2 regions of the Amedibacterium intestinale genome follow, and region 2 is predicted to be linked to the other one. Evidence: a T-box and tRNA genes for the amino acid it is inferred to sense, from the RefSeq annotation. Region 2 holds a T-box; the other holds one or more tRNA genes.
The links. A T-box is a leader RNA that pairs with one kind of tRNA and senses whether it is charged. The one in region 2 lies ahead of trpS (tryptophan--tRNA ligase), so its partner is inferred to be a tRNA-Trp.
Positions count from the first base shown of each region.

Region 1 (4,429 bases), 400 kb from region 2:
CCACATCATTACTTAAAAGATACTTTCCATCTTCTTTTATCGTATGCAGTAAATAATGATAATCTTTTAAAAATTCATCTTGTTCAATAAGAGTATCTAAATTATCTGTTTCAGAAATATAGCGATGAAATGCAGCAATTGCCTTACTGGAAGAAGATGCAATTCTTGTGATTTGACTGTCATAGGCAGCTGTTTGCGAATCGGTTGTATTTGTAGATTGTCGAAGAGCTGTATATTCACCTAAACGCATATGTAAAAGTGCCATTTCTTCCATTGTTTTTAAAATGTTTACTAAAGTTTCTTTTTCATTGTCATGTGATAAAGATGCTGCTAATTCATCACATTGTTTTACGCTTTTCTCAAAAGCTTTGATATCTTTTTGAAAAGTATCATCATATCCTTTATATAAGATATCTAATGACCATGTATCTTTCATATATATACCTCCCTTGTTTTTTTTATTATATAACATAAATTTATTTTGGCATAGAAAAAAGCTGCCATTCTAAAAAATGACAGCAAACATTATTCACAAATATAGGCAAGAATTAATTTCATGGTTTCCATAACACCATCAATATGCGTTCTTTCCATACCATGAGAAGCATGAACCCCAGGACCAATCAAAGCACCTTTAACATCATTGCCAGCACTTCTTGCGGCACTGACATCAGAACCATACATAGGATAAATATCAACGGCAAAATTAATGTTATTTTCTTTAGCCAGTGTAATCAGATGTGTTGTAAAGTCATAATCATAAGGACCACTGGAATCTTTTGCACATATAGATACCTGCTGTTCAGTGCAGGCAAGATCTAAACCAATACATCCCATATCAACTGCCAAAAGTTCACTGATTTCAGAAGGAATATGCGCCATTCCATGACCTACCTCTTCATATGTACTCATCATAAAAATTAGATTATAAGATGGTGTAATATTTTTCTGTTTTAATTCGTACAATACACCCATTAATGCAGAAGCAGAAATCTTGTCATCTAAGAAACGAGATTTAATAAAGCCGCTTTCTGTAATTTGTACTTTTGGGTCGATTGCGACAATATCTCCATTTTGAATACCTAATTTTTCTGTATCTTCCTTTGCATATACGACTTCATCAATACGCACTTCTATATTATCGATATCACGTACTTTTGTAGAAGCATCTTTATATACATGAGTTGCAGGAGAAGTAGAAAGAATTGTACCTGTATACACATTTCCATCTCTTGTATAAATACGGCAATATTCACCATCAAGGGTAGGAATGATAGGTCCTCCTAAATTGGTAAGAGCTAATTTCCCATCACTTTTGATAGAGCGCACCATTAATCCTAATGTATCACAATGTGCACATAAACCAATCGTTTTTTCATTGCTTTTTCCATTTACATAAATCCATAAATTGCCTTTGTTGTTGCGTTTTGTTTCATATCCTAAGCGTTTTGCTTCTTCTTCTACATAAGCAATTGCTTTTTTTGTATATCCTGTAGGAGAATCAATTTGAAGAAGTTTTTTCGCAAAATCACACACATATTCTTTATTCATATTTAACACCTCTATTTACTAATATAAACACCATCGCATCCATCAATGTCATTTACTTTTACACGTATCTGTTCCTGTAAAGAACTAGGAATATTTTTACCAATATAATCTGCACGAATAGGAAGTTCACGATGTCCTCGATCAACTAATACCGCAAGCTGAATTTCTTTTGCTCTTCCATAATGCATGATCGCATCCATTGCAGCACGTACCGTTCTTCCTTTAAACAATACATCATCAACCAAAATAACCTTTTTGTTTTTTACAGGCATTTCTAGTTCAGGAATCGGATAGGCCTCTTCTCTGTCATCTCGCCAATGGGATACATCTAAAGCATAACAGGGAACATCGACATGTTCTACTCTTGCGATACTATCCGCAAGATATCCAGCCAATACAGCACCTCTTGTTTTTATTCCAACTAGAATAATATTTTCTACACCCTTATTTCTTTCAATGATTTCATGTGTAATACGTGTAAGAGAACGTTTGATAGATATAGCATCCATAATTTCCTTTGTTTCCATGTATATCCTCCTCTTGAAAACACTACCATTAGTATATCGTTTTAAGAAGAAAATCGCAATAAAAAGAAAACGCCTTTACGTAAGTAAAGACGTTATTTACTAACTGGCAGGGGTAGAGAGGATCGAACTCCCATCAGCGGTTTTGGAGACCGTTATACTACCATTGTACTATACCCCTATGCAACTTAGTGCCTTCTTATATTATCATAAACATTTCTTATTGGCAATAAAAAAATACAATTTTTTATAGAAACAGAAAGACTTCTATGTTATATTAGCTAGGGTAAAAGAGGAAGGAAACTATTTATGAAAAAATATACAACGTTATTGTTTGATGCAGATAATACATTACTGGATTTTGATGCATGTGAAAAAGAAGCTTTAAAAAAGACTTTTGAAGCTTATAACTGTCCTCTTCGTGATGATATGAAAAAACGTTATATGGAAATTAACCATGCGTTATGGAAATCGTATGAAAAAGGGGAAATAAGCAGAGAGGAAGTCATTTATACTCGCTTTGGAAAATTGTTTGAAGAATTTGGTATTCCTTTAGATGGGGTGGAATTTGAAGATACGTATCAAGATGAACTTGGAAAAAGTCATGAATTGGTGGAACATGCCATGGATGTAATTTTACAGCTGAAACAGTATCATGATTTATATATCGTAACAAATGGGGTAAGTGCGACACAGTACTCTCGTTTAAAAGATTCTGGCTTGGATCAGCATTTTAAAGATATCTTTGTATCGGAAGAAGTAGGATATCGCAAACCTATGAAAGAATATTTTTCTTATTGTTTTGATAAAATAGGGGATTTAGATAAAGAAAAAACATTGATTATTGGAGATTCTTTATCAAGTGATATCAAAGGTGGAAACAATGCTGGTATAGCGACATGCTGGTACAATCCTAAAAAACAGAAAAAAACGGATGATTATCATGTTACGCATGAGATTGAGGATTTAAGAGAATTGCTGGAGTTGGTATAGGAGGTTACTATGAGTGAAAAGAAAAAACTAGATACGAAGGCCCTTTTGGAAAGAAGCCGTAAAGCAAAAAGCAAGACACAAAGCAAGGCTTTACAGAAAACTTTAGGAAAACAAAAAAACAATGCAAAGTTTTCAAAAGTAAATTTTAATGGGTAAGATCAGGATTTTCTGATCTTTTTTTGTCTAAATATGTCTAGTGTTTCATACGATATTTTATAGGAGGAACAACATGGAACACGGATATGTACATGTAGAAAAGAAAGGACATGGACCTGCTGTTGTATTGTTACATGGGTGGGGTCAAAATCTTTATATGATGAAGTTTTTGCAGGATCATTTACAAAATCAATTTACTGTATTTAATCTTGATCTTCCAGGCTTTGGAAAAAGTGAAGAACCGCTTTATTGCTGGTCGGTTGATGAATATGCACAGTTTCTTTATTGTTTGCTGGAAGAAGAAGGTGTAAAGAATCCCATTCTTATTGCCCATTCTTTTGGCGCAAGAATTGCCATATGTTATGCAGCACGCTATCCTTGTAAAAAGCTGATTCTTACAGGAGCAGCAGGTCTTTTACCAAAAAGAGGAATGACATATTATTTAAAAGTATCTATATATAAGCTTTGTAAGAAACTATCGATCAATCTAACAATGGGAAGTGAAGATTATCAAAAGGCATCTTCTGTTATGAGAGGTGTTTTAGTAAAGGCAGTAAATGAAAATTTAGAATCTCTTTTGCCTCGAATTCGCTGTGACACATTATTAGTATGGGGAGAAAAAGATGAACAGACTCCCTTATGGATGGGGAAAAGAATGGAGCAGCTGCTTCCCCATGCATCACTTATTGTTTTCAAAAAAGAAGGACACTTTGCTTATTTTTATCAAAGCCTTCGTTTTCAAAGAATTGTTGATGCATTTTTGGAGGGAGAAGTATGAATGCCATACTGTGGATATCTTATCTTTGTTTTTTGTTAGTGCCAATCAAACATTCGCTGCATATGTTTCAACAAAATCGCTATCGATTTGATCGTTACAGTACATGGATAAAAAAGGATATAATGATCAAACAAAAAGAAATAGGAAGACAGTTTTTGTATTTGTGCGGAGTGTATTTTCTGCTTTTATATCCAGATGGGTATTTGTTAGCTACTCTTCTATTTATATATGCCTATTTGGATTTTAAAGTAGAAACTAGAAAATTATATCGCAAAGCACTTGTATATACACCAAGAGTTAAGCGAATCCTGGTAATGGAGCTTTTTCTAATAGGAGTTTTTTTTACAGGATATCTTTCTTTACCGATATTTTGGCAAATCTTTTTTATTCCTTTTGTTTATTTTTTACCTTGGATCTTTGTTTATTT
Region 1 is NZ_AP019711.1:2,375,014-2,379,442, forward strand. Features, by position in the region: gene A9CBEGH2_RS11835 (M3 family oligoendopeptidase) at 1-436, opposite strand, end outside; gene A9CBEGH2_RS11840 (M42 family metallopeptidase) at 526-1,551, opposite strand; gene pyrR (bifunctional pyr operon transcriptional regulator/uracil phosphoribosyltransferase PyrR) at 1,563-2,078, opposite strand; tRNA gene A9CBEGH2_RS11850 (tRNA-Trp) at 2,183-2,256, opposite strand; gene A9CBEGH2_RS11855 (YjjG family noncanonical pyrimidine nucleotidase) at 2,385-3,068, shown strand; gene A9CBEGH2_RS12360 (hypothetical protein) at 3,078-3,224, shown strand; gene A9CBEGH2_RS11860 (alpha/beta fold hydrolase) at 3,298-4,002, shown strand; gene A9CBEGH2_RS11865 (Mur ligase family protein) at 3,999-4,429, shown strand, end outside.
Region 1: it encodes a tRNA-Trp, which carries the amino acid that the T-box ahead of trpS (tryptophan--tRNA ligase) is inferred to sense. The anticodon was not compared.

Region 2 (4,429 bases):
GTCTCGCATGAGTCCCTAACTCAATACTGGTAACATGCGACAAGGGTTGCGCTCGTTGCGGGACTTAACCCAACATCTCACGACACGAGCTGACGACAACCATGCACCACCTGTGTGATGTATAGCTATCTCCCTATCTCTAGGGCATTTACATCCATGTCAAGGCCTGGTAAGGTTCTTCGCGTTGCTTCGAATTAAACCACATACTCCACCGCTTGTGCGGGCCCCCGTCAATTCCTTTGAGTTTCACACTTGCGTGCATACTCCCCAGGCGGAGAACTTATTGCGTTAACTGCAGCACTGAGTCTCCCCAACACTTAGTTCTCATCGTTTACGGCGTGGACTACTAGGGTATCTAATCCTATTTGCTCCCCACGCTTTCGTGCCTCAGTGTCAGTTGCAGGCCAGGCGACCGCCTTCGCCACTGGTGTTCCTCCATATATCTACGCATTTTACCGCTACACATGGAATTCCATCGCCCTCTCCTGCACTCCAGTTCACCAGTTTCCAAAGCCAACAGCAGTTGAGCTGCTGCCTTTTACTTCGGACTTAATGTACCACCTGCGCACCCTTTACGCCCAATGATTCCGGATAACGCTCGCCACCTACGTATTACCGCGGCTGCTGGCACGTAGTTAGCCGTGGCTTTCTGGTAAGCTACCGTCACTTCAGTATCATTTCCTCTACTGACCGTTCTTCACTTACAACAGAGCTTTACGATCCGAAGACCTTCTTCACTCACGCGGCATTGCTCGTTCAGGGTTCCCCCCATTGACGAAAATTCCCTACTGCTGCCTCCCGTAGGAGTTTGGGCCGTGTCTCAGTCCCAATGTGGCCGTTCGCCCTCTCAGGTCGGCTACGCATCGTCGCCTTGGTGTGCCGTTACCACTCCAACCAGCTAATGCGCCGCAGGTCCATCCATGTTCGCACCTTTGCAGGTCCTTTAATGAATACGAGATGCCTCCTATTCACCTATCCGGTTTTAGCTACCGTTTCCAGCAGTTATCCCGGGCACATGGGCAGGTTACCTACGTGTTACTCACCCGTTCGCCACTGAGCTCTTACAGAAGCAAGCTTCCATATTCGCTCCGTTCGACTTGCATGTATTAGGCATGCCGCCAGCGTTCATCCTGAGCCAGGATCAAACTCTCCATTTGATTTTAGCTCAAAACGTTTTCTGCTAACGTTTTTTCTTTTGTTTTGTTATCTTTTTCATTGTTTGAAATTGACGTTTCCTGTTTAGTTTTCAAAGACCGAGCCAAGCTCTCTCGCTTGGTGCTCGTATATATTACCACCCGCTCTTCCCTCTGTCAACATTTTTTTACTCTTTTTTTTACTTTTTTTTCGAGTTTTTTAATATGCTTTATATTTGTTACTTTTATCAGTGTATAATTCTTGTAATAATATAATATTTGATATTTACTATATATCCAGTAAAAAATTCTTCTCTAATCGTAAAATCACATTTCTTTTACCATTACTATTCTTTATTACGTTAATCTTCCATTATTACTTTTGTCCTATTAAATAAAAAAATCCTGTATTAATTTCATTTACAGGATTTTCTTTTTACTCAGCACTACAAGCTTCTTCTCGAAGATATCCGCAAATCGAAAAATTCGGACAAGTCGGATTACAGGCACGTTGTGCAGCAAGACGTAATTTCGCAGGAACTAATGCTGTAATTTCATCATCATCATATCCTACAACAAAACTGCTTTCATTAATCATTATTGGCCTTTTCAATATAGATGGATTTTCTCGAATGATTTCAATTAATTCTTTCACAGAAATGTCTTCTAAATCTCTATTAAGATTTTGAAAAGCTTTACTCCTAGTTGAAATAATATCTTCCGTTCCATTTTCGCTTCTTTGAAGTAAATATTTAATTTCTTCCTCTTTAAGAAGAGTAGTAAATATATTTTTTTCTACGAATTTCATATCATTATCTTTTAACCATTGTTTAGCTTTTCTACAACTTGCACAACCTGGAGAAGTATAAAGAATAATCATACATTCTTCGCCTCCTTTTCATTCATCTTTTTTATGATAAATATATTATAGCGAATACATTTATTTTGTAAACCACCTTTAATTAATTTATTTTCCCCTTGTGTTTTATAATTACTAATAGTATGATTAAAGTACAATTTGTTATGCGATGAAAAAGGATTAGTAGAAAAACAGATTTTCTTTAAAGAGAGTTGATGGCTGGTGAGAATCAATAGGAACTGTTATTTGAATTGGGCCTTTAGAGCATGTTCTATCTATAGAACCGGTCGTCGCCGTTATCGATGAGTGGCTTGAATAAGCAATTAAGGTGGTACCACGCATAAAAGCGTCCTTATAATGGTGCTTTTTTTATTTTTAGGGAGGGTCATAAATGAAAAAAATGTTGAGTGGAATTAAGCCAAGCGGACGTTTGACACTTGGAAACTATATAGGTGCAATCCGTAAATTCGTAGAGTATCAAGATGAGTATGAATTATATGTATTTATTGCGAACCTACACGCTATTACTGTAGCACAAGATAAAGCAGAGTTGAAAAAAAATACAAAGGATTTAATTGCTTTGTATTTAGCTTGCGGTCTTGATCCTAAAAAAGTTACTATCTTTTTACAAAGCGATGTACATGAACATGCTGAACTTGGCTGGATTTTAACTTGTAATTCTTATATGGGTGAACTGCAAAGAATGACACAATATAAAGATAAAACTGCAAAAGGTGAAACTGGGATAACAGCTGGACTGTTTACTTATCCATCTTTAATGGCCGCAGACATCCTTTTATATGATGCAGATTATGTACCTGTTGGAATAGATCAAAAACAGCATGTAGAATTAACAAGAAATTTAGCTGAAAGATTTAATAACCGTTATGGCGAAACCTTTGTCATTCCAGAACCAGTAGTTGCCAAAGTTGGGGCTAAGATTTATTCTTTGCAAAATCCAACTAAGAAAATGTCTAAATCAGAAGAAAATCCAAAAGGTACAATTGATTTACTAGATGAACCAAGTCTAGCTCGCAAGAAAGTTATGTCTGCCGTAACTGATTCCTTAGGTATCATCCAATATGATCCGGAAAATCAGCCAGGTATCAGCAATCTATTAACAATTCTTTCTTCCTTAAATGGAGAATCCATTGAAAGTATTGTAAATAGATATGAAGGAAAAGGATATGGAGAATTCAAAAAAGAAGTTGGACAGCAGGTATTTGACTTTTTAGCTGATTTACAGAAGCGCTATAATGAAATCATTGCCAGTGGTATGGCAGAGCAGGTAATTAAGGAAGGAAATGAAAAAGCATCTTTCATTGCTAGAAAAAAACTTTCTAAAGTAAAAAGAAAAATTGGTTTTGAAGTCTTCTAAATCATATTAAACATATAAAAAAGCCATTGACACTTTCGTTATTAAATCAAATGATGTCATTGGCTTTTTATTTTATCTAAAAGATAAAATGAGTAGATATCATAAACTACCCATTTTTGTATATCACCTTTTTATCTAACAGTATAGATTATCAGACTCATATTTTTATTTCAAAAACATGAAATATCCTAAGACCAAAATACCAAGTACAATTCGATACCATCCAAACACCTTAAAGTCATGTTTCTTAATATATGTCATCAAGAATCGAATAACTATAATAGACACAATGAAGGCAGTAATCATTCCAATTAGTAGAAGTCCCCATTCACCTAAAGAAAATACTAAACCAGCTTTTACTAATTTTAATAAACTAGCTCCAAACATTACAGGAATAGCAAGGAAGAAAGTAAATTCTGCCGCAACAGTACGACTAATTCCAATCATCAATCCTCCAACAATCGTAGCTCCACTTCTACTAGTTCCCGGGAAAATTGCCGCAATTAACTGAAAAATACCAACAATCATCGCATCTTTATAAGACAGATCCTCTAAACTTGTAACTCTTGCACGTCTATTTTTGTTACCATTCTCAATAATAATAAAAGCAATACCGACAAGTACAAGCATGACTGCTACAACAAAGCCATTATATAAATGTGCTTCTAACCAATCATCTAACAAGATACCAACAATAGCTGCCGGAATACAGGCTACTAATATTTTAAACCAAAGATTCATAATATCATAACGAATAAATGGACGATTTTTATTTTTCAAATTAAATGGAAAAATCTTATTCCAATATAACAAAACAACTGCTAAGATTGCCCCTAACTGAATAACAACCAAGAAAACATTCCAAAACTCTTCAGATACCTGTAATTTCAAAAACGGTATTTCTTCAATTAAAATCATATGCCCGGTACTACTGATAGGAAGCCATTCCGTAATTCCTTCAACAATACCATAAATAATTGTTTTTAATACTTCAAAAATATACATTACAACTCTCCTTCTCTAAAATATTCCTTTACAAATTCTTTAAAAGTCTCTCCC
Region 2 is NZ_AP019711.1:288,583-293,011, reverse strand. Features, by position in the region: rRNA gene A9CBEGH2_RS01450 (16S ribosomal RNA) at 1-1,157, opposite strand, end outside; gene A9CBEGH2_RS01445 (Spx/MgsR family RNA polymerase-binding regulatory protein) at 1,570-2,013, opposite strand; T-box leader at 2,153-2,349, shown strand; gene trpS (tryptophan--tRNA ligase) at 2,384-3,370, shown strand; gene A9CBEGH2_RS01435 (undecaprenyl-diphosphate phosphatase) at 3,536-4,375, opposite strand; gene murD (UDP-N-acetylmuramoyl-L-alanine--D-glutamate ligase) at 4,375-4,429, opposite strand, start outside.